Regions from separate parts of the Brenneria uluponensis genome, predicted to be linked through region 4. Evidence: predicted binding sites of a transcription regulator. Region 4 holds the regulator's gene; each other region holds the start of a gene.
The links. The regulator sigma-54, encoded in region 4, starts transcription at its own class of promoters, with help from an activator protein. The targets are predictions, from matches to a motif close to GTTGGCACANNTTTCGCTNT.
Positions count from the first base shown of each region.

Region 1 (6,088 bases), 1.6 Mb from region 4:
GGCGGAACTCCGTGCTGGCGACGGCCATATCCTGACCATAGGTGGTGATTACCGTATTTTGTAATTGTCGGTCCAGCCCTGCTGATGGGCGTGTGGCGCGAAAATCGCGAATCTGTTCAATACCGTACAGATTCTCGGACGCGCCGTAACGTACGGTGCGAGCATCGTGCCAGAATAATTCATCCAGCACCTCAATATCATTGCCGGTGAGGGCTTTTTCATAGCGATAAAAGGCAGTGGTGACGTCCATCAGTACGTCGGGGAGATTGATGTCATTCAACTTCATGGTGATATTCCGTGTTTATGATAATTGAGCCGCTGGGGGCAATACTCGTGCAATACCTTGTTGTTCCAACTGCCATGCCGCCCGTAGTGCTATATCTTCCCGCCAGGGGGCGGCAATTAGCTGTACGCCGATGGGCAGACCGCACGTGGTCGCCAGCGGTACGGTGACAACAGGCAGACCGAGAAAGGATATCGGTTGTGTGAGCATGCCCATGCTGGCGCGGATAGGTAAATCCTCGTTGTTGATATGCATGGTTTCCTGACCGATTCGTGTCGCCGGACAGGGTGTGGCCGGGGCAATCAGTACATCGGTATGCTCAAACAGCGGCAGTACCTGCTGGCGGAAGTGATCGCGAAAACGCTGCGCTTGTACATACCAGACCGCCGGGATCATCGCGCCGGCCAGTAGACGTTCCCGTGACAGCGGTTCAAACAGGTCTGGTGTGGTGCGCAACGCTGGGAGGTACTGATTACCGCCCTCGCTGGCGGAGAGGATAAACGCGGCGGTACGTGCCAGAGCGGCTTGCGCCAACGTCACTTCATCTGCGGCATTGAGCGCATTCGCCACCTGTTGTACCGCGGTTTTAGCGTGATCGTCACACCAGTCGGCAAAATAACCGTCCAGCACCTTGCAACGCAGCGGTTGTTCTGCGGACAATTGTCCGTAGGTGTTCAGCGAGGATTGTGATGCCTGAAAACGATCCGCGGCATCCGCGCCTTGTAGTACATCAAACACCTGAGCCAGGTCTTCGGTACTGCGGGCCAGCGGACCAATGTGGTCCAGGCTGGCGACAAACGGTTGTGTACCGCTGCGGGAAAGCCGGCCGAACGTGGGCTTGAGGCCAAAGATACCGCACAGTGACGCCGGGACGCGGATGGAGCCATTGGTGTCGCTGCCGAGGGAAAAATTGACCAGCCCGGCTGCCACTGCTGCTGCCGAGCCGCCGGATGATCCTCCCGCGATGCGCGTCACATCATGCGGATTGTGGGTTGCACCGTAGTGGCTGTTTTCGGTGGTAAAACCGTAGGCGTAGGCATCCATATTGAGCAAGCCGGAAAGTAGCGCGCCCTGTCCGGCAAGTTGGCGCACGGCAAACGCATCTTGTGCGGCGGGCGGGCGTCGGCTGAACAATTTGGCACCCGCCAGTGTGGTTTCACCCGCGACATCAAACAGGTTTTTCACTGCATAGGGCACGCCGGCCAACGGTGGCAATGGATCCCCCTGACGCCGTTGCTGGTCGAGACGATCGGCTTCGTCCAGTATGCGCTGGTAGGTAATGTGGGTGTAGGCGTTAAGCGTTGGGTTATCGTATTCAATGTTCGCCAGCGTCTGTCGGGCAATTTCCTGAGCCGACAGCTCACCGCGGACCAGCAGTTCACGCAACTGGCGAATGGATAACTGACCGGGATGATTCATGGCTGATACACTCCGGCGACTTCCTGCCGACCATCAAGAGGGTAGTCCATCAATGGCTGCGCCATCGCCGCGATACGGCTGAACTGGCGTTGTAATTCCTGGCGACGGGCGTCATCCAGCGTCAACGTCAGCAGTGTTTCCATCTGTTCCAGATAAGTACAAAGTGCCGCGTTATCAATATGTTGATTACTCATGATTCGGTTAGCCTCCTGAGGATGATGCGATTAAAAGCCGGCGGCACTGCCGTTGCTCCGGGGATCAAATGCGCCTTCCAGCATGCCATTAACGTGACGCACAATGGCGCCAGCGTGACCAACGGTTTCACTGAAACCGGGGAGTAGTTCCACGTCATGTCCCAGTGTGCGTAGTGCGTCTACTGTCGCGGGAGTAAAGCGGTCTTCCAGCTTGAGGGTATCGGTGGATTGACCCCAGGTGCGGCCGAGCAGCCAGCGCGGGGCGGTAATTGCCTGTTGCAGTGGTAAACCCTGCACGACATGACGGATAAACAGCGCGGCCTGCGTTTGTGGCTGACCGTCGCCACCCATTGAACCGTAAACCATCGTACGGCCGTCTGACAGACGGGCGGCGGCGGGATTCAGGGTATGGAACGGTTGCTTGCCCGGTTCCAGCGCCAGCAGATGATGAGGATCAAGGCTGAAAGACGCGCCGCGGTTCTGCCATAACACGCCTGTTCCTGGCAGCACTATGCCACTGCCAAATTCGTGATAAATGCTCTGGATAAAAGACACCGCCAGTCCGTTACGATCGCAAACCCCCATCCATACCGTGTCGCCAGGACCTTTCCCCTCGCCCCATGGTGCGGCGGCACGGGTATTGACTCGCTGGCTCAGCGTATTGAGATGGTGGCTTTCCAGCAGGCTTTGAACATCCTGAGTGATGTAGCGTGGATCGGTGATAAAACGGTCACGCAGACCGAATGCCAGCTTGGTGGCTTCTACAATACGGTGCACGGTCTGGCTGTCGCTTTGATCTGCTATTTCCAGACGGTCGGTAATACCGAGGATCGCCAGGGAAACCAGTCCTTGCGTCGGGGGGGCGAGGTTGAAAATTTCTCCCCGGCTGTGTGCTAACCGTAATGGCGTGGTACGGCGAGCGTGATAGCCGGCCAGATCATCAGCAGTGATAGGCATGCCCAGTTGTGCCATTTGCTGTGCCATACGGCGCGCCAGAGCACCATGGTAAAAACTGTCCAGCCCGTCTTCGGCCAGCTGGGTCAGGGTGTGAGCCAGATCGGACTGAATGAAGCGGCTACCGGTGCGAGGGATCGTTCCCTCGGGTAGAAACATCTGACAAAACGCCGGGAAATCGTTGAGTTCATGATAACGACTGGTCAATGCGTCTTCCTGCGACTGGGTGACAGGAATTCCCTCACGGGCATAGCGAATAGCATCGGCCAGCAAGCGCGACAACGGCAGCGGCTTGCCGCCCATTTCAGCTGAACAGGCCAATGCTTCCTGCCAACCGCCAATCGTCCCCGCCACGGTCAGTGCTGCTTTCGGGCCTCGGTGCGGAATATGTGTTTCACCGGCATACAGTGCCCGGTTAGCCAGTGAACCGGCGCTTCCGCTGGCATCAATGGCGATAGGCTCGCCTTCTGGTGGCACAATCAACCAGAAGCCGTCGCCACCCAGACTGTTCATATGTGGATATACCACCGCGATAGCCGCAGCGGCGGCCACCATTGCTTCAATGGCGTTACCACCTTCCCGCAGAATGGTTTGCGCGGTGGTGCTCGCCAGGTGATGTGGTGTTACCGCCATCCCCGATGGGGCAATATTACTTTGCATCATTTTTTCTAATCTCACGGAGCGTTGTGGTTGTAGGGTGTCCGGGGTAAAGCAAAACCCGTTCCATCTTTTTCCACTTGCCGTATACGCAACGCTTTATGATATGGTGCAACAAGATGATACGGCTGAAACGAAAGTTACAGAGGCAGGCATGAAGCAGATTGATGAGCGGTTGCGCAGTCAGTACAGTGAACTCTCCCCGCAGGAACAACGGGTGGCCGCGTTTATTTTTGATCATTTCGATGACCTTATTAGCTATAACAGCGCGGAGCTGGCGCGGTTGAGCGGTGTGTCGAAAGCGACCGTCAGCCGGTTATTCCGCCGTCTGGGGTATCCCAGCTACCGGGAGATGCGCGATGAACTGCGTACTTTGCGCCAGAGCGGTATGCCGTTAACGGATAACCGTGATGCGGTACAGGGCAATACATTGCTGGCACGCCATTACAAGCAGGAGATGGCGAACCTGACGCAATGGGTGAACCAGATTGATCCAGTGCCGTTTGGCACCGTGATTGCCGCATTACAGCAGGCACAGCGCGTTTGTATTATCGGGTTGCGTAACAGCTATCCGGTGGCGCTGCATCTACGCCAGCAACTGTTACAAATCCGCCCGCAGGTACTGTTACTTACCCAACCGGGACAAACGCTCTCTGAAGAGTTGGTGGACCTGAATGCGCAGGATGTGGTGATTGTTGTCGCGTTTCGGCGGCGTCCACGCTTAATTCAGCCATTACTCAAGCAGTTGCAGGATAACCGGGTGCCGGTATTACTGTTGTGCGAGCCCCAGGCTCATACGTTGCAGCCCTTTGCCAACTGGACGTTGTGTGCACCGCTGGACAGTGTGTCAGCCTTTGACAGCTATGCCTCCGCCATGAGTCTGGCGAATTTGATCAGCAATGCATTATTGCACGACATGTTGCGTGATGGTCGCCAGCATATTCACCAGATAGCGGATCTTTACCAGCGACTGGATGAACTGGAACAGCGATAAGATCGCAGCAATGATGATCCATTTTGGTGCGGTTGTTTCATTGTAGTGCAATTGTTTCCCCGTTTTGTGCTCTGTTATTGTGCGTGTCTTATCCGGTTTATCTCCCGCTGGTATCAGCGATATCGCCTGAAGATAGGTTATGTTAGGCGGTTGATACACTGAGTCTCTACATATGTCCATGTCCGTTAAAACATGATGTTATATCAATTTTTACTACTATTTCATGGCTATTCCACGTTTTGGCGGAGCACACTGACGTTATACGCTTTCCCTCTGTTTTATATCTGGCACACATATTGCTTTTCATTGTAACGATAGTTTCAGTTGTTTATTTTTGAGAACCTTTTGTTTCATACTAACGTAACCAGGGGCAAACGCGATGAGCATCAAAAAACGTTTTTTAGCAATAGTAGGCGCAGCACTGTTGATGGCCCAGGCAGGCAGCGTAATGGCTGACCAGTTAAAGGATATTGAACAACATGGCGTACTGCGTGTAGCAATACCGCAGGATTTCCCGCCGTTTGGCTCTGTGGGAACCGATTTGCAACCACAAGGCTACGATATTGATGTTGCCCGTTATCTGGCCAAAGAAATGAAACTAAAGTTGCAGCTGGTGCCGGTAAGCAGTGCTAATCGTATCCCGTATCTGCAAACCAATAAGGTAGATCTGGTGATCTCCAGTCTGGGTAAAAATGCCGAACGGGAAAAAGTCATTGATTTTAGCCGGGCTTATGCGCCGTTCTTCCTGGGTGTCTTCGGCCCGAAAACCGGCGATGTCAGTTCACCAGCCACTTTGCAGGGCAAGAGTATCGGTGTTACCCGCGGCGCAGTGGAAGACATGGTATTGAGTAATATCGCGCCCAAGACGGCGACGATTAAACGTTATGAAGACAATAACACCACATTGTCGGCCTATCTGTCCGGGCAGGTGGAATATGTGGCAACCGGTAATCTGGTTATCGCTGCGATTGCCGAGAAAAACCCCACCAAGGCTCCGGTAGCGAAATTCATGCTGAAAGACTCGCCTTGCTTTATTGGTATGAGAAAAGGGGAACCGGCATTGAAAGCCAAAGTTAACAGCTTGATTGAGAAAGCGATAAAAGATAACACCCTGAACAGCCTGTCAGAAAAGTGGATGAAGGCACCGCTACCAGCCAATCTGGGCGCGTAAGGAGGAGCCATGACCTATCAGCTTAATTTTGCTGCGCTGTGGCCATACTGGCCGGAATTGCTGGCTGGATTGTGGGTCACGATTGAGCTGACGGCCATGGCAACCGTAGGTGGGATCGCCATCGGTATCTGTGGTGCGGCGTTACGCAGTGGCAAACCCAATATTGCCAGCCGTCTGTGGGGCGTTTACGTCGAAGTGATCCGTAATACGCCGTTTGTGGTGCAACTGTTTTTTATCGTGTTCGGGCTGCCAGGATTGGGGCTTAAGCTCAATGCCGGACAGGCCGCGCTGTTGGCGATGTTAATTAATCTGGGTGCTTACAGTACGGAAATCATCCGCGCAGGTATCCAGGTCACGCCGAAAGGTCAGTGGGAAGCGGCGCGGGTATTGGGCCTGAGCCGCACCCAGACTTTTCT
Region 1 covers NZ_CP135917.1:1,047,831-1,053,918, forward strand. The annotation lists gene hpxZ (oxalurate catabolism protein HpxZ) at 1-286, opposite strand, end outside; gene RS889_RS04820 (AtzE family amidohydrolase) at 302-1,702, opposite strand; gene hpxX (oxalurate catabolism protein HpxX) at 1,699-1,896, opposite strand; gene RS889_RS04830 (gamma-glutamyltransferase family protein) at 1,927-3,513, opposite strand; gene RS889_RS04835 (MurR/RpiR family transcriptional regulator) at 3,662-4,501, shown strand; gene RS889_RS04840 (transporter substrate-binding domain-containing protein) at 4,881-5,672, shown strand; gene RS889_RS04845 (amino acid ABC transporter permease) at 5,682-6,088, shown strand, end outside.
Region 1: RS889_RS04830 (gamma-glutamyltransferase family protein) is a predicted target of sigma-54. The motif match lies at 3,559-3,578, and genes of this name have one in related genera.

Region 2 (6,088 bases), 390 kb from region 4:
CAGTAGACGGGTCTGTACATCCAGTGGCATGTCACCAATTTCGTCGAGAAACAGTGTCCCACCATCAGCCTGCTCAAAACGACCTTGCCGAATCTGGTTGGCGCCAGTAAACGCGCCTTTTTCATGACCAAAAAGCTCAGATTCAATGAGATCTTTAGGGATAGCGGCCATGTTCAGAGCAATAAATGGAGCCTTGGTGCGAGGGCTATGGCGATGCAGCGCGTGAGCGACCAGTTCTTTACCGGTTCCTGACTCACCATTAATCAGAACGCTGATAGATGATCGGGAAAGGCGGCCAATAATACGAAATACATCCTGCATGGCCGGAGCTTCGCCGATAATATCTGCTGTTGGTCCGCTAATGGGCTGACTACGAACGGGTTGTTGTTGTTCCATGTAGTGGCTGATGGCCCTCTCCACCAGCGCGACAGCTTCATCAATATCAAAAGGTTTGGGTAGATAATCAAACGCACCTTGCTGATAGGCGCTGACTGCCGCATCAAGATCGGAATGTGCAGTCATGATAATGACCGGCAGCATCGGATGGCGTTGCTTTATCTGCTGAAGCAATGCCAGACCATCCATGCCGGGCATGCGGATATCGGAAAGCAGGACATCCGGTGTTTGGGTTGCCAGTGCACTTAAGGCTTGATTCCCATTATCAAAGGTGGCGCATGTTAAACCTGCGCCGGTCAGTGCGCGTTCAAGCACCCAACGGATGGAGCTATCGTCATCGACAATCCAGACTATCCCTCGTTGCATCATGAACCTCACTGGCGAATGGGCAGATAAACCGAAAACTCGGTATGACCTGGCCAACTGTTGAATTCAATTTTACCGGAATGTTGATCGATAAGATTCCGGGCTATCGACAATCCCAGGCCGGTTCCTCCTTCCCGCCCACTAACCATAGGATAGAACAGCGTATCCTGTAGTTGAGCCGGAACACCTGGGCCATCATCTTCAATATCAATACGGGCTGCCAGACGATAACGCACACCATGTAGCGTCAATTGAAATGCAGTCCGGGTACGGATAGTGATGGTGCCGCCTTCTTCCCCCAGAGCCTGTAGTGCATTGCGGGTAATGTTAAGTAATACCTGCTCAATTTGATCCGGGTCATGTGTCAGTTCTGGCAGGCTCGGGTCGTAATCCCTGACCAGCGTAACATTGTCTGCTTTTTCCAGAGATACCAGTTGGAATACGCGTTCGGCAACCTGATGAATGCTCTGCGTAACGTGCAAGCCAGGTTGTTGTGGTCCTAATAACCGGTCTACCAGATTACGCAGACGATCTGCTTGCTCAATGATGACTTTGGTATATTCCCTCAACTCAGGATCTGGCAGTGCTTTGGAAAGTAACTGTGCTGCCCCGCGTAACCCACCAAGTGGGTTTTTGATCTCATGCGCCAGGCCTCTCACCAGATCGCGAGCCGCTTGTTGCTGGGCGTGTTGTAGTTGCTCCTGGCTTAGACGACGTTGGTTGTCCATTGGCGCCATTTCCAACAGGATGAAATTATTCTGTATCCGTTGGGCCGTGAGCGACATGATATGAGCCTTACCATCTACCACGATGGTAACTTCGTTATCGGTAAAGCCCTGTCCTGAGTCGAGGCTTTCGCGCATCAGGTCGAGATTCAGCGAGAAATAACCTAGTAGCTCCGGCAGCGGTGTCCCTGACAGCTTTCGGGAACTTTGCGCTAAAAGTTGCTGTGCCGCTGGGTTGGAGTAGTGAATTGCCAGATCTTTATCCAGCAGTAAAATACTGTTAATCAAAGAATTGAGGATCTGCCCAGCATCGGGCAGCGTGCCTGTTGCCATAACGCAGACTCCCGCACTATGTCAGTGCATTATGTTCTGAATGATAGATATTATGTGGCGACAATATGACGCCGGTGGAGAAAAAAACCCATCCGAAGATGGGCTGAAAAGTTTCCACGGCAACAAAAACAAAACATAAAAATTTTGTGTGACGGCAGCTTAAACATCATCGTATCTCTCCTGCCGTCGACGCGTGATTATTAAACGCTGTAGTACAGTTCGAATTCGACCGGATGTGGTGTCATACGAACACGGTCGTCCTCTGATTTACGCAATTCGATGTAAGCATCAATTGAGTCTTCAGTGAACACGCCACCGCGGGTCAGGAACTCACGGTCGGCATTCAGCGCATTTAGTGCTTCTTCCAGTGAACCCGCTACAGTTGGGATTTCTTTCGCTTCTTCTGCCGGTAAATCATACAGATTCTTATCCATGGCATCACCAGGATGGATTTTGTTGATGATACCGTCCAGGCCAGCCATCAGCAGAGCTGCGAAGGCCAGATACGGGTTGGCAGCAGGATCCGGGAAACGGACCTCGATACGGCGTGCTTTCGGGCTGGAAACGACTGGAATACGAATCGAAGCAGAGCGGTTACGGGCTGAGTAGGCCAGCATGACCGGTGCTTCATACCCTGGGACCAGACGCTTGTAAGAGTTGGTCGTTGGGTTGGTCAAGGCATTAATGGCTTTCGCGTGTTTAATGATACCACCGATGTAGTACAACGCTGTTTCAGACAGACCGCCGTATTTATCACCAGAGAACAGGTTGGCACCGTCTTTGGACAGAGACATATGGCAATGCATACCTGAGCCGTTGTCACCGAACATTGGTTTTGGCATGAAGGTTGCCGTTTTACCAAACACGTGAGCTACGTTATGTACGACATATTTGTAAATCTGAATTTCGTCAGCTTTTTTGGTCATACTATTGAAGCGGGTGGCTATTTCGTTCTGACCGGCAGTCGCTACTTCATGGTGATGAGCTTCAACAACCAGGCCCATCTGTTCCATGGTCAGACACATGGTCGAACGGAGATCCTGTGATGAATCTACTGGTGGAACCGGGAAGTAACCACCTTTTACTGACGGACGATGGCCTTTGTTGCCACCTTCATATTGTTTGCTGCTATTCCACGCTGCTTCGATGTCATCGATAGATACGTGTGAACCAGAAATGCTGCTGCCGAAACGGACATCGTCAAACAGGAAAAATTCCGGCTCAGGCCCGAACAGTACGGTATCCGCGATACCAGAAGAGCGCAGGAAATCTTCGGCGCGTTTAGAGATAGAACGCGGGTCGCGATCGTAGCCCTGCATTGTGGCTGGTTCCAGAATGTCGCAACGGATGTTCAGTGTGGTTTCTTCGAAGAAAGGATCCAGAACTGCAGTAGTCGGATCGGGCATTAATACCATGTCTGATTCGTTGATACCTTTCCAGCCACCAATCGAAGAACCATCAAACATTTTGCCGTCTTCAAAAAAGTCAGCATTGACTTGATGTGCTGGAATAGTGACGTGCTGTTCCTTACCTTTGGTATCAGTGAAGCGAAGATCAACAAACTTCACTTCATGTTCATTCAGCATCGTCAAAACATTTTCTGCAGACATACTTGGTTCTCCCGATTGTGTCATTTATCGTCGTGGAACGAATATCGTTGTGGAATGATGTTGTTACCGTGAGTAAACTAAAGCTAAAAGTGTGCCAACTTTTTTAATTCGTGCTAAAGGGCATTCCTGCTGGCTTTTTGTGTCATACCCCTTTGCACTATTATAGTGTAATGCACCAAAATGGAGCTTTGTTTTAAACTTGATGCTCTATTTTGGTGCGTTACAACTCGTTTGTAGCGTAATTGCACCGTGAAAGTGATCACAAACCCGGCAACGGCAGGTTGTTTAGGGTAGATGTTTGTGATCCTGTTTAGTCCCTCGATTAATACGTGTACAATAGCGCGCTATTTCTAAAATGCCTGAGGCAAAGCTGTGATCGAAAATTTGCGTAACATCGCTATTATTGCGCACGTTGACCATGGGAAAACCACCCTGGTCGATAAGTTGCTGCAACAGTCCGGTACGTTGGGTGATGATCGTAATGATCCCACCGAACGTGTCATGGACTCCAATGATTTGGAAAAAGAGCGTGGAATTACTATCCTCGCTAAAAATACCGCCATCAACTGGAATAACTACCGTATTAATATTGTGGATACGCCAGGTCACGCCGATTTCGGCGGTGAAGTTGAGCGCGTGATGTCCATGGTTGATTCGGTTCTGCTGCTGGTGGACGCGATGGACGGCCCGATGCCGCAGACGCGTTTCGTGACTCAGAAAGCTTTTGCCTATGGCCTGAAACCCATTGTGGTGATCAACAAGGTTGACCGCCCGGGCGCGCGTCCAGATTGGGTTGTCGATCAGGTTTTTGACCTGTTTGTTAACCTTGGCGCGACTGATGAGCAACTGGATTTCCCGATTGTTTATACATCCGCACTGAACGGTGTTTCGGGTCTGGATCATAATGATATGGCGGACGACATGACTCCGCTGTTTGAAGCCATCGTAAAATACGTTGAAGCACCTAAAGTCGACCTCAACGGCCCGTTCCAGATGCAGATATCCCAGTTAGATTACAACAACTATGTTGGTGTTATCGGTATCGGTCGTATCTCGCGTGGTGTGGTGAAACCAAACCAGCAGGTTAGTATTGTCGACAGCCAGGGCAAAGTACGTAACGGTAAAGTGGGTCAGGTACTTGGTCATATGGGTCTGCTACGTATTGAAAGTACGCTGGCAGAAGCGGGCGACATTGTGGCGGTTACCGGCCTGGGTGAATTGAATATTTCCGACACCATCTGCGATACTTCTACTGTTGAAGCGCTGCCACCGTTAACGGTAGACGAACCGACAGTAACCATGTTCTTCTGCGTCAATACTTCACCGTTCTGCGGAAAAGAAGGTAAGTTTGTGACTTCACGTCAGATTCTGGACCGTCTTCGCAAAGAGCTGGTGCATAACGTAGCACTGCGCGTGGAAGAAACAGAAGATCCAGATGCATTCCGTGTTTCAGGCCGTGGTGAGCTGCATCTGTCTGTATTGATTGAAAATATGCGTCGCGAAGGTTTTGAACTGGCGGTATCCCGTCCGAAAGTTATCTTCCGTACTATTGATGGTCGTCGTCAGGAGCCATTTGAGCAAGTGACGTTGGACATCGAAGAGCAGAATCAGGGCTCGGTGATGGAAGCCATGGGTATACGTAAAGGTGACATGCGAGACATGATCCCTGATGGCAAAGGCCGTGTGCGTCTGGACTACGTGATTCCAAGCCGTGGATTGATCGGTTTCCGTACCGACTTTATGACCATGACGTCGGGTACGGGTCTACTGTATTCCACCTTTAGCCATTATGATGATGTGCGTCCGGGGGAAATTGGCCAGCGTCAGAATGGCGTATTGATCTCCAATGGGCAGGGTAAAGCCGTTGCTTATGCGCTATACAGCTTGCAGGATCGCGGTAAATTGTTCCTGGGCCATGGTGCTGAAGTGTATGAAGGCCAGATCATCGGTATTCACACCCGCTCTAACGACCTGACAGTGAACTGCCTGACGGGTAAGAAGCTGACCAACATGCGTGCTTCCGGTACTGACGAAGCCACGACACTGGTACCGGCGATTAAAATGTCTCTGGAACAGGCGCTTGAATTTATTGATGATGACGAACTGGTGGAAGTGACTCCGCACTCCATCCGTCTTCGCAAACGTCATTTGACGGAAAACGATCGCCGTCGCGCTAATCGCACCACAAAAGAAGACTAATCATCTTATTTTGCTTCGCCAGAAGGCCCCATTTTGGGGCCTTTTTTCTTTATTCAGTTAGTTCTCTGTATGTTGCACCATTTTCAATCTCATTATTATCTTGATCATCTATGCTGTTCAGTTCTGATTTTTCCCACTAAAGTGAGAATCTATGGTTAAATCGGGAGGAAACATGCTGTATATATTTGATTTGGGCAATGTCATCATCGACATTGATTTTAATCGGGTTTTCGGTGTGTGGAGCCATCTTGGTAACGTACCGCTAGCAATGTTACGCGAACGTTTCGTTATGGGGGACACCTTTGAGCGGCATGAGCGTGGCGAGATCAGTGATGAGGAATTCGCATCTCGCGTGTGTTATGAAGTGGGTATTAGCCTTAGTTTTGAACAGTTCTCGACGGGGTGGCAAGCGATATTTGTTTCTCTGCGAGCTGAAGTATTGGAGATTATGCAGCGTTT
Region 2 covers NZ_CP135917.1:4,969,060-4,975,147, reverse strand. The annotation lists gene glnG (nitrogen regulation protein NR(I)) at 1-762, opposite strand, end outside; gene glnL (nitrogen regulation protein NR(II)) at 771-1,820, opposite strand; gene glnA (glutamate--ammonia ligase) at 2,021-3,430, opposite strand; gene typA (ribosome-dependent GTPase TypA) at 3,803-5,629, shown strand; gene yihX (glucose-1-phosphatase) at 5,802-6,088, shown strand, end outside.
Region 2: glnA (glutamate--ammonia ligase) is a predicted target of sigma-54. The motif match lies at 3,510-3,529, and genes of this name have one in related genera.

Region 3 (6,088 bases), 1.0 Mb from region 4:
TCTCGTTGATATTACTGAGAAAATTATTCAGATAAGTTTGCAGATCTTCCGCCATGATGTCGTCCAGCGTGCTGAAACGCAGCGCTACGTTCAACTGGTGGGCAAGGCGTTGGGGAACCCGGGCGCGTTCACTGCCGATGGCTTCCAACTGCTGAACCAGATCGCTGACGCAGGCTCGCAATGATCGCGGCACGTCGTTACGCAGTACCAGTAGTTCGGTCACGGTTTCTCGGCTGACCGGCTGGCGATAGATGCTGTTGTAGGCTTCACGAGCGCTCACGGCCCTCAGCAGCGTATCTAACCGGTAATATTCCCGTACCGGATCGGGATCGTTATTCAATTGCTGATCTTTGATGCTGAGCAGTTGCGCGGTGGCATAAGCACGTTCAATCAGTGTACCGAGGCGGATAAAGCACTGCGCGTCGTTACGCAGTAATGTGCCGAACATGGCGCCGCGGAATAGGTGGGCACGCTCTTTCACCCAGTCAAAGAAGGCGTCTATGCCGATTTTATCTACGCCCTGATGACGCAGATGGCGAATATCAATGCGGGTGGTGTTAATGCATTCCCACACTTCAGACGACAGGCTACCGCGCACCGCGTGGGCGTTGTTCCAGGCCATTTCGATGCAACTGTAAATGCTGCTGGGGTTATGGCTGTCGAGAGCAAAAAAGTTCAGCAGATTATCCATGGAAAACCGGGTGTAATGCTGCTGAAACAGCTCATGGGTATGGGTCAGATTCAGCGGTAACGCCAGATCGCGTTGCTGCTGGCTGTGGCGCGGCATCATGGATAGCTTGTAAGTCACATCCAGTACGCGGGCGAAACTCTCGGCTCGTTCCAGATAACGGGCCATCCAATACAGTTCACTGGCTGTACGGCTTAGCATGATTCGTCCTCCTCCATGACCCAGGTATCTTTGGTACCACCACCTTGTGAGGAGTTCACCACCAGCGAGCCTTCCGTCAGTGCGACACGAGTCAACCCTCCGGGGATCAACCGGATCTCCTCGCCGGAGAGCGCGAATGGCCGCAGGTCGATATGGCGTGGAGCCAGTCCTTCATCTACAAAAGTGGGGCAGGTGGAAAGCGCCAACGTTTCCTGGGCAATGTAGTGGTGCGGGTTGGCCAGCAACCGTAGCCGGAAGTCTTCTATTTGCTGATGCGTGGCGCAGGGACCAACCAGCATGCCGTAACCGCCAGCGCCATGGACTTCCTTCACCACCATGCTGGCCAGATTATCGAGGACATAGCGTAAATCTTCAGCGTTGCGGCACTGCCAGGTAGGAATATTGCCCAGAATTGGTTCTTCAGATAGGTAAAAACGGATCATCTCCGGTACATACGGATAGATGGATTTGTCATCAGCCACGCCGGTGCCGATGGCATTGGCCAGCACCACGCCACCGGTGCGATACACCGACAGCAAACCCGGCACGCCGAGCATTGAATCGGTGCGGAATGCCAGCGGGTCGAGGAAGTCATCGTCGATGCGGCGATAGATGACATCCACCTGACAAGGGCCTTCGGTGGTGCGCATATAGACTGCGCCTTCTTTCACGAACAGATCGGCGCTCTCCACCAGCTCAACGCCCATCTGCTGGGCCAGAAAACTGTGCTCAAAATAGGCGCTGTTAAAACGCCCCGGAGTCATCACCACGACGGTTGGATCGTCCACCGGCGTGCTTTCACGCAAGGTTTGCAGCAGATAGCTGGGATAACGCTCTACCGGTGCAATATGTTGCCTGGCAAACAGATCCGGATACAACCGCATCATCATCTTGCGGTTTTCCAGCATGTAAGACACCCCGGACGGCGTGCGTAAATTATCTTCCAGCACGTAATAATGACCGTCGCTGTTGCGCACCATGTCGATACCGGTGATATGGGCATAGATGTTGTTGTGCAAATCCACGCCCTGCATGCAGGGTTGGTACTGATCGTTAGCCAACACTTGCTCGGCAGGAATAATACCCGCCCTGAGAATATGCTGCTGGTGATAGATATCGTACAGAAAGGCATTGAGCGCTTTGACCCGCTGGCGGATGCCACGATCGAGCATGCGCCATTCATGGGCGGGAATAATGCGCGGGACGCTGTCGAAAGGAATCAGGCGCTCGGTCCCGCCCTCTTCGCCATAGACATTGAACGTAATGCCGACCCGATGAAACAGCAGTTCTGCTTGCTCCTTTTTCTGCTTGATGGCCTGTTGGTCGGTTTGTTGCAGCCATTGCCAGTACGCGTCGTATTGCTGGCGTTGTGTGCCTTCTGCGGTGAGCATCTCATCGTAGTAAGGCGTGGTTGGAAGCGTTATTTTTATCATTGTCATCCTCTGGCATCACGCTTGATGAAGATACAACTGAAATGCAGAAAGCATGCCAGCGTGGCAAATGACGTACTTATCGCTGAGGACAGGGTATTTTTGCACCTGATTGGTGCCGGTACGGCGATCACTGCGCCATAGTGGTGTTGTCCGGTGGGAATAGACGGCGCTGATAGTGCGAAGAGGGCAATGAGTGCACCGAATGAGGATGAGCTGATGAGCCTACCCGAATTTAGTGTTATTCGACTGCCGACTTGACTGGGGAACGCGTGACATCGGCATGTAATCGGGGGGGCTGCTGCCTTCCCCTTGTGAAGGGGAAGGGTTGGCCGGGGTCGGAACGCACGAGGCGTGCCGCTGCCCCTGTGATGCGAGACAAATTAGCCACGCACAGCGATGGCTTCTATTTCTATTTTCACGTCTTTTGGCAGACGAGCGACTTCTACACAGGAACGGGCCGGGAACGGCGCATTATGTTCGGTAAAGAAGGCCTCATAGGTGGCGTTAACCGTGGCGAAATCGTTAAGATCTTTTACAAATACGGTAGTTTTAACGATATCAGACACTTTCAGACCGGCAGCTTCCACAATCGCCTTGACGTTTTCCAGTGATTGACGCGCTTGCGCGGATATGTCGTCGGATACCAGACCGGTTTTCGGGTCTACCGGAATCTGACCGGACGTGAATATCATGCTGCCGAGGTCAACACCCTGAACGTAAGGGCCAATCGCTGCTGGAGCCTGTTCCGTACTGATAATGCGTGACATATTTTCTCCTGATTAAGTCTGAATGAACGCGAACGCTTTTTTTCCAAAAAGCCGGGTACCACGCCATTCTACCTCGTGAGCCGTCAGGCAAAGCAATACCTTTCTGATATTTCTGGTATTGCTTGCTCGCTAACTTAATGGCTGTTCAGTACCGCCTGACGTTCGAATTCCTTCTCACAGTATTTGCATTTCAACTGTACATCACCACCGTCACTGTGCTGTTTCACACTGAATGAAGAACTGACCGGTTCGCTGCGACTGATACAGTTGCTGTTGGGGCAGGTCAGTACGCCATCAATATGATCCGGAAGTTGTGGATGTAACTTACGCACCACATCGTAATTATCGATCTGGTTGACGGTCGCTTGCGGCGCATATATTGCCAACTGGTCGGCCTGCTCTTCAGTAAGGAAAATATTCTCGATCTTGATCAGATCTTTGCGTCCCAGCTCGTTGGACGGCAGGTTGAGGCCGATGGTAATACGCTGATCGGTGGCGGTCAGTTTAAACAGTGTCAGCAGTTTGAAGCCGACCTGAGCCGGAATGTGGTCGATCACCGTACCGCGTTTGATGGCTTCTACCTGTAATTTATTATCATGAGTCATTCTTGTGCTCCTCCTTTACAGAACCAGTTCGCTGTTTAAAACCAATGCCAACAGGGCTTGGCGCGCATAGATACCGTTACCGGTCTGCTGGAAATAATGGGCGTAAGGTGTACTGTCAACATCGGTGGTGATTTCGTCAATACGCGGCAGCGGATGCAGTACTTTCAGATTATCGCGGGCATTGGCGAGGTCGGCCGCGCGCAGAATGAACTGTGATTTGATGTTGATATATTCAGACGGATCCAGCCGTTCTTTCTGCACTCGGGTCATGTAAAGAATATCCACCTGTGGCACGACTTCTTCAATGCTGTCATGCAAGCTGTAGGCGATATTTTTTTCTTCCAGCATCTGTAGGATGTAGTCCGGCATCGCCAGTGCTCCAGGGGCGATGAAGTAGAAACGGTTGCCATCAAATTTGGCCAGCGCCTGAGTCAGCGAATGCACGGTGCGCCCGTATTTCAGGTCACCGACCATGGCGATATTGATACTGTTCAGACGGCCCTGGGTTTCCTGAATGGTGAACAGGTCGAGCAGGGTCTGAGACGGGTGCTGATTGGCACCGTCGCCCGCGTTGAGTACCGGTATGCCGTTGGAAAACTGACTTGCCAGTCGCGCGGCGCCTTCTTGTGGATGACGCATCACAATGGCATCCACGTAGTTACTGATGACCGAAATGGTATCCGCCAGCGTTTCCCCTTTTTTGCCTAACGAGGTATTGCTGCTGTCGGCGAAGCCGACCACGGACGCGCCCAAACGGTGCATGGCAGTTTCAAATGACAGGCGGGTGCGGGTTGATGCTTCAAAGAAGCAACTGGCAATCACTTTATGTTTTAACAGCTCCGGTTGCGGGTTGGCTTTCAGGCTGGCGGCCACTTTCAGCGTCAGTTCCAGATCGTCCCGGCTGAGATCATTAATCGAGATGATGTGTCTTTTATAAAGCGGATTGACCATTTGGTTATTCTCCCCACAGTTAGGCATGGTAAACAGAAATTTTTGCCGCCTGCGACAGGCAAAAAAAAAACCCCTTCAACGAGGGGTTTTTTTCAACAATCGGTAAGGCAACGGAAGGAAAAACGCCGGCTGGCTGCCGGATGGCAGTTGCGGTTGATGACCCACAAAAACAGCAGCGTTAAACATGTCCCCTCCCGGCAAATTGTCCGAAATTATACGCGCAGGGAACGCTAATTCAAGCGGAAAACGCGATTTTTCGTGCATGGCAATCGATTGCGATAGGTACGCTCGCCAATGCTGGGCGGCGTGGTTTGTGTCTGAAATTAAAATGGCAGTCTCGTCACTTTTTGGCCGTGGCCGGCTGGCGGCTGAAACGGAGGAGGAGTATAAATGCCGTAAAGTATCGTTTCATTTTATCGAGGAATGACCATGATTACCGGCAATATTCATCATCTTGAACTGGTTCCTTATCTGCCATTGGAATTGCGTGAGGCTATTGAGTATGTGAAACAGCATATCAATGCTGATACGCCGCTTGGCAAACACGACATTGATGGCAACAAGGTGTTTGTCCTGGTTTCGAATGACAGTACCGATGTGCTGGAAAATCGCCGGGCGGAATATCATGGTAAATATCTTGATATCCAGATCATTCTGAATGGTACCGAAGGAATGACCTTCAGCAACCTGCCTGCGGGTAAGCCAGATGTGGACTGGCTAGCGGATAAAGACATCGCGTTTTTGCCAGCCGGTGAACAGGAAAAGCAGTTTGTTATGCAATCCGGTGATTTTGTGGTGTTCTTCCCGGGCGAAGTGCATAAGCCGCTGTGTGCCGTCGGCGTACCCGCCCATGTACGTAAAGCGGTGGTGAAAATCGACGCATCGCTGGTGATGTAATCTTCCTCTAGGGCGCTGCGGCGCCTTTCTTTTTTGTCATTTCCCCGTCTCTGATCTTCTTGTGTTGCAGCGTTTCCTTCAGATATAGCTGGCTATTGACCCGACACCGATCGGTTAAAAACCGGATACCTGACCGGTGTGAATGCTGTGATGCTTTAATACTTTTTCTCTCCGGAAGTCTTTGGATGTGATCTGCGCCAAAGATCGCGTAGCGGATCAATTAAAACCGGTTGCGGAATAGTGATGCTTCAGGCAGCCTGAAACCGGTTTCATTATCATGGCGACAGATCATCAGTAATCAAAAAGGTGACACTATGGCTGGGATTAGAGATTACGCAACATTAGCGAAAAACATCCTCAATGAAGTAGGTGGACAGCAGAACATCGTCAATTTTTCTCGCTGTGCTACTCGCTTGCGTCTGGTACTGGGAGAAACGCCCGCCGGTGCCAAGGCGAGGATCCAGCGTCTGCCGGGTGTGATCGCCGTAGTGGAAAACGGTGGACAGTTTCAGGTGGTGATCGGTACGCATGTGGATGAGGTTTATC
Region 3 covers NZ_CP135917.1:496,279-502,366, forward strand. The annotation lists gene RS889_RS02405 (alpha-E domain-containing protein) at 1-889, opposite strand, end outside; gene RS889_RS02410 (circularly permuted type 2 ATP-grasp protein) at 883-2,322, opposite strand; gene ridA (2-iminobutanoate/2-iminopropanoate deaminase) at 2,703-3,089, opposite strand; gene pyrI (aspartate carbamoyltransferase regulatory subunit) at 3,224-3,694, opposite strand; gene pyrB (aspartate carbamoyltransferase) at 3,710-4,645, opposite strand; gene RS889_RS02430 (NanQ anomerase/TabA/YiaL family protein) at 5,075-5,542, shown strand; gene RS889_RS02435 (PTS transporter subunit EIIC) at 5,857-6,088, shown strand, end outside.
Region 3: RS889_RS02410 (circularly permuted type 2 ATP-grasp protein) is a predicted target of sigma-54. The motif match lies at 2,363-2,382, and genes of this name have one in related genera.

Region 4 (6,088 bases):
TTACCCGCCATGAAAATTGCCGGAGCATAAACGACGACGCCTGACGATCCCCATAGTGCGGGGATCGTCCATCCAATAATACTAACTTGAATTATCAGCGATGATATTCGCTAGCCGCTTCTGGTTGATACAACAGTTCCAGCACGGTAATGTGCGCCTCTTCTCCATTTGGCAATTTCCAGTCTATGGTGCTGCCCACATGCATGCCGAGTAAGGCTGCGCCTAGTGGTGCCATAACGGAAAGCTGCTCTTGACTATCTTTTACTGCTGACGGATAAACCAATGTCCGTATATGTTCTTCTTGTGTCTTCAGATCGCGAAATCGGATCCGGCTATTCATGGTTACCACATCTGCGGGTATCTCTGTTTGCGGCAGGATTTCCGCACGATCTAACTCTTCGTTCAGTGCCAGAGCCGTAGCTGTGTTCGCGAAAGCGGGGTTCTCCAGCAATGTGTCGAGGCGTTCGGCATCCAGTTCGCTGATTGTCAGGTTTGGTTTTGTCATACTCCTCTCCGGTTTTCATATGATTACAACATAAAAGCAACACCCCCGCGCCAAGAGGGGCGGGGGTGTATAAAAAGGACATGCTTTAAATGATAGTAGGTTCTTATGGGAGTGAAAGGAAGAGATCGGGATCACGAAGATGGTGATGGACGGTGATCCTGATGAAGGATAAATTAATCCTCGTCAAATCCGGCTTCAAACAGTTCAATAACCGACGCCAAAGCCTGTTCTTCATCCGAACCGCTGACTTCAATCTCAATATAGCGCCCTTTGGCTGAATCCAACATTAGCATGGCAATGACGCTGCTGGCTTCAGCCTCTACACCACTATCATTACGTAAAAGAACTTCAGCCTCAAAGCTTTGTACCAGTTCAAATAATTTCATGGCTGGTCGAGCATGCATTCCAAGGCGGTTTTTGACTTCAACGGTTTGTTTTACGGTCATGATTTTCGCTTTTCCAACGTACGATGACGTGACTGTACATTTTTACCACGGGAACGAAAATAATCGGCCAATTGTTCCGCAATGTAGACAGAGCGATGCTTACCACCCGTACAACCAATCGCCACCGTTAGATAGCTACGATTATTGGTTTCCAGCATCGGCAGCCATAACTCCAGGTAGCTACGGGTTTGATAGATGAAGTTATGAACTTCAGTATGACGATCCAAAAATGCGGCTACCGGTTTATCCAACCCGGTCATTGGGCGTAGTTTTGGGTCCCAGTGGGGATTAGGCAAAAAACGAACGTCAAAAACATAGTCGGCATCAATAGGAATACCGTGTTTATAACCGAATGATTCAAATACCATTGTCAGCTCACGTTCCCGTTTACCTAGCAAACGGGTACGTAACATCTCGGCCAGTTCATGTACCGACATTTCTGACGTGTCAATGATAAGGTCGGCACGGGAACGCAGAGGTTCGAGCAAATCGTTTTCCTCATCAATGGCGCTTTCCAGGGACAGATTCTTGCTGGAGAGTGGATGAAGACGACGAGTATCACTGTAACGGCGGATCAGCGTGTTGCGATCAGCATCCAGAAACAGTAATTGAGGCGAAAAACTTTTTGGCAACTGCGTGATGGCTTGTTCCAGTATTTCCGGCGATTCAGGCATGTTGCGCACGTCAATGCTGACGGCTGCAGAGATGTTACGCTCTGCTAGCGTGTTGGCGAGGTCCGGTAGTAGAACCACCGGTAGGTTATCTACGCAGTAGAAGCCCATGTCTTCCAGTGCGCGCAGGGCTACGGATTTTCCCGAACCTGACCGACCACTGACAATCATCAGCACCATCTGAAGATTCCCCCCTGGCAGCAGATGATGAAGATCCACCGCCACAGTTAGTTTCCGTTAGTAGCCCGGCGACGCCGGAATCTATGGTTAATTTCGCAACCCCGGGCTGTTGTCAGGCAAAGGTCTGACACCGTTGAATTTTTATGGTATGTCTATCGATTTGCGCCACGGTGTTGCCAGTAACTGTGCCACATTATTCGGCCTCGGTCATAATCTGGTACAGCTCATCATCACTTTGTGCCGCACGCAGACGCCGACATATTGTTTTATCGGCGAGCCGTTTGGCAATGAGGGATAACGTATGTAAATGGGTTTTACATTGTTCCGCGGGAACCAGCAAGGCAAAAAGTAAATCTACAGGTTGGTTATCGATGGCATCAAAGGCAATGGGCTGCTCTAGCTGGATAAACACACCAACTGCACCCAGTGTATTTTCATCTTCCAGTTTCCCGTGGGGAATCGCAATGCCGTTGCCGATACCTGTACTGCCCATGCGCTCCCGTGTCAGGATCGCTTCGAAGATAATCTGCGAGGGCAGATTGAGCTGTTGAGCCGCCAGTTCACTGATGATTTCCAGGGCACGTTTCTTACTCTGGCAGTGGACAGCACTACGGGTGCACTCTTTACGGAGCACTGCGCTGAGTTGCATAACGGGATCGTTGTTCATTTCGTTTTCACTTAACGACACTTTTGTGCCTCAGATAATCAGCCTACTGTTTAACAGTAGGCTGATTGCTGTCCCTGCGCCTGAAGGCGATGAAAAAATCAGTGTTGTTTCAGTTTATCCTTATGTTTGTTTAACTGTCGCGCCAGTTTATCGATCAAAAGATCGATGGCAGCATACATATCATCCGCTTCTGATGTAGCGTGCAGCTCACCGCCGTTAACGTGGATTGTAGCATCCGCAATCTGCTGGATCTTTTCCACTTTAAGTACCACGTACACCTGATTTATACGATCAAAGTATTGTTCAAGTTTTGCGAATTTTGTATTGACAAAATCGCGCAAGGCATCAGTTATTTCGACGTGGTGTCCGGTAATGTTGAGCTGCATATCATCTTCCTTCTCAATTAGGGTCAGACCAGCTGCTTACGCTGATTTGACGGCGGGATAGATAGAGACTCTCGGTACTTTGCAACAGTTCTCCGAGCCACAATGATTCCCTGTTCAGAGAGCAAAGTGGTTAGTTTACTGTCACTCAATGGCTTCGCGGGGTTTTCCGCAGCGATCAGTTTCTTGACCAGCGCACGAATAGCGGTGGATGACGCTTCGCCACCACTGTCTGTATTCACATGGCTGGAGAAGAAATATTTCAGTTCGAAAATACCTCGTGGGCTATGCAGAAATTTCTGCGTAGTCACGCGGGAAATAGTGGACTCATGCATATCCACAGCCTGGGCGATATCCGCTAGCACCATGGGTTTCATAAACTCTTCGCCCTGTTCAAAAAATGCCAGTTGCTGCTCGACGATACAGCGAGTGACCTTTAACAAGGTTTCGTTGCGACTCTCCAGACTTTTGATTAGCCAGCGGGCTTCCTGCAGGTGACTACGGATAAACTGGCCGTCACTGTCACTGCGCACACTGTTGCCCATCGCCGCATATTGCTGGTTGATCTGTAACCTGGGAACACTGTCTGTGTTCAGTTCGACTATCCAGCGATCTTGTACCTTATGAGTCAGAACATCGGGAATCACATATTCTGATTCACCAGTGTTAATTGATTGACCAGGGCGCGGGTCAAGGGATTGAATTAATGCCAGAGCTTCTTTCAGTACATCTTCTTTCAGACGACTGGAACGAATCAAGGCACGAAAATCATGGTTTGCCAGCAGATCCAGAAACTCACTGACAATCAGTTTAGCCTCTGACAGCCAGGGCGTATCCGGCGCAAATTGCGAAAGTTGTACTAGCAGGCAGTCTCGCAGATCGCGAGCGGCAACACCAATCGGGTCAAAATGCTGTACCCGCTTGAGTACTGCTTCCACTTCTTCCATCGTGACATTATCGTCACCGATGCTCTCACGGATTTCATCCAGCGATACGGTCAGATAGCCAGTGTTGTCAACCGCATCCACTATTGATGTGGCAATAGCCGCATCAGTATCAGAAAACGGTGTCAGTTCCACCTGCCACATCAGGTAGTCCTGCAAGGTTTGGGTGGTTTCTCCCTGGTAGACTGGCAGTTCGTCATCGCGGTAGTCAGTGCTGGTACCTGAAGGGGTTCCGGCAGTATAAATTTCATCCCAGGCGGCATCCAGCGGCAGTTCATCTGGCATATCTTTCTGTTCCAGCGCTTCCCGTGTATCTAATGCTTCACTGTCGGTGTTTTCTACGGTGTCTACTTCTTCATGCGTATCAGCCTGTTCTAACAATGGATTGCTTTCCAGCGCCTGTTGGATCTCTTGCTGGAGTTCAAGCGTGGACAACTGCAGCAGACGAATTGCCTGTTGCAGTTGTGGTGTCATGGCCAATTGTTGGCTAAGCCTGAGTTGCAAACCTTGCTTCATAAATAGCGCTAACTTCCTTATATAATTAAAAAACGACGTTATTAGAGTCGAAATCCTTCACCCAAATAGACTCGTTTTACTTGCTCGTTGGCCAGTATATCCATCGGTGAGCCGTGGGCAATAAGGTGACCCTGGCTAACGATGTAAGCGCGTTCACAAACGTCTAACGTTTCACGAACGTTATGATCGGTGATCAGTACGCCTAAGCCACTGTCGCGCAGGTGTTCAATGATCTTTTTAATATCAATCACCGAAATAGGATCTACCCCGGCGAAAGGTTCATCCAGCAGGATGAACTTCGGGTTGGCAGCCAGCGCCCGGGCTATCTCTACCCGTCGACGTTCACCACCCGAGAGCGATTGTCCCAGACTATCGCGCAAGTGAACAATATGAAACTCCTCCATTAGCTCATTTGCGCGATCTTCCTGCTGTTCTGTCGTCAGATCCTTGCGGATTTGCAGTACAGCCATCAGGTTGTCATAGACACTCAAACGACGAAAAATGGATGCTTCCTGAGGCAGGTAACCAATACCGCGGTGCGCACGGTCATGCAAAGGCAGTAAAGTGATGTCATTATCATCAATAATGATACGGCCTTCGTCGCACTGCACTATTCCCACCACCATATAAAACGTCGTAGTTTTACCTGCGCCATTGGGACCGAGCAGACCAACAATTTCACCGGAGTTGACGGTGAGACTGACATCTTCCACTACTTTGCGGCCTTTGTATGCTTTGGCCAGATTTTCTGCAATTAATGTAGCCATAGGTTACTGTGCCACTCGCTGTTGCGTTTTGGGTGACTTGCTCTGCGATTTACTTTGGTCGCCTTTATCCTGAAGTTGAGAGGGCACCAATACCGTAGTTACTCGTTTTCCTTTGTCACTGAATGCTTCCATCTGTTGTTGTTTTACCAGATAGGTAATACGGTCGCCTTTTATGTTGCTGTCCAACTGTTCCAGATAGGCGTTGCCCGTCAGGATGACAAAATCCTTATCCAGCTCATAGCGCAATTTTTGCGCATGACCTTTTACAGGTTTGCCATTGTCCTGCATCTGATAAAATGTGGCGGGATTACCATAGCCTTCAATAATTTCATGGCCTTGTTTCCCCTGAGGGCGGGTAACCACGACTTTATCTGCATGAACTATGATGGAGCCTTGGGTGACGATAACGTTGCCAGTAAAAGTGGCAACATTACTCTGCATATCAAGGGATTGCTGGTCTGAATCGATATGTATTGGTTGCTCGGTATCGCTGGTTAATGCCAGTGCCGGAATGCTAACGGCAAACAGAGAGCTGGCGAGCAAGGTACTACGTATCAGATTATTTGTTTTGTGGGATTTCATAGGAGGTTTTTACCTTTTCGATCAACTCGGCAGTTTTGTCGCGCAGATTGCCGCGCATTCTTAATCCGTTGGAAGTAAAGCCGGTACCGTACAGTGTGACTTCATCATCTGATGAGACATCTTGAGTTATCAGGTTTATCTGGGCATTGTCCGTCTTAATGCGCTTCAGTTGCGACTCTGCGGTAAGGCTGTTTACTTCAACATGACCATACAAATAGAGCATTTTATCTTTTGTCAGTTTGGCGCGATCAGAGCGCACTGACCAGGTGGCCACGCCCTGCTCATTAAACAAGGTGGCAACGGGCAGGGTAAACCAACTCACCTGATCGGTATTGAAAAATTCGGCTTCACTTGCTACCAGTTTGTAATTTAATTTCCCTGCTGGGTCATAAACTACGGTCACTGTTTCTTTGGTCGTATAATCAGG
Region 4 covers NZ_CP135917.1:4,576,253-4,582,340, reverse strand. The annotation lists gene pmbA (metalloprotease PmbA) at 1-30, shown strand, start outside; gene rnk (nucleoside diphosphate kinase regulator) at 95-505, opposite strand; gene npr (PTS phosphocarrier protein NPr) at 679-951, opposite strand; gene rapZ (RNase adapter RapZ) at 948-1,802, opposite strand; gene ptsN (PTS IIA-like nitrogen regulatory protein PtsN) at 1,996-2,469, opposite strand; gene hpf (ribosome hibernation promoting factor) at 2,568-2,855, opposite strand; gene rpoN (RNA polymerase factor sigma-54) at 2,879-4,312, opposite strand; gene lptB (LPS export ABC transporter ATP-binding protein) at 4,354-5,079, opposite strand; gene lptA (lipopolysaccharide ABC transporter substrate-binding protein LptA) at 5,083-5,661, opposite strand; gene lptC (LPS export ABC transporter periplasmic protein LptC) at 5,639-6,088, opposite strand, start outside.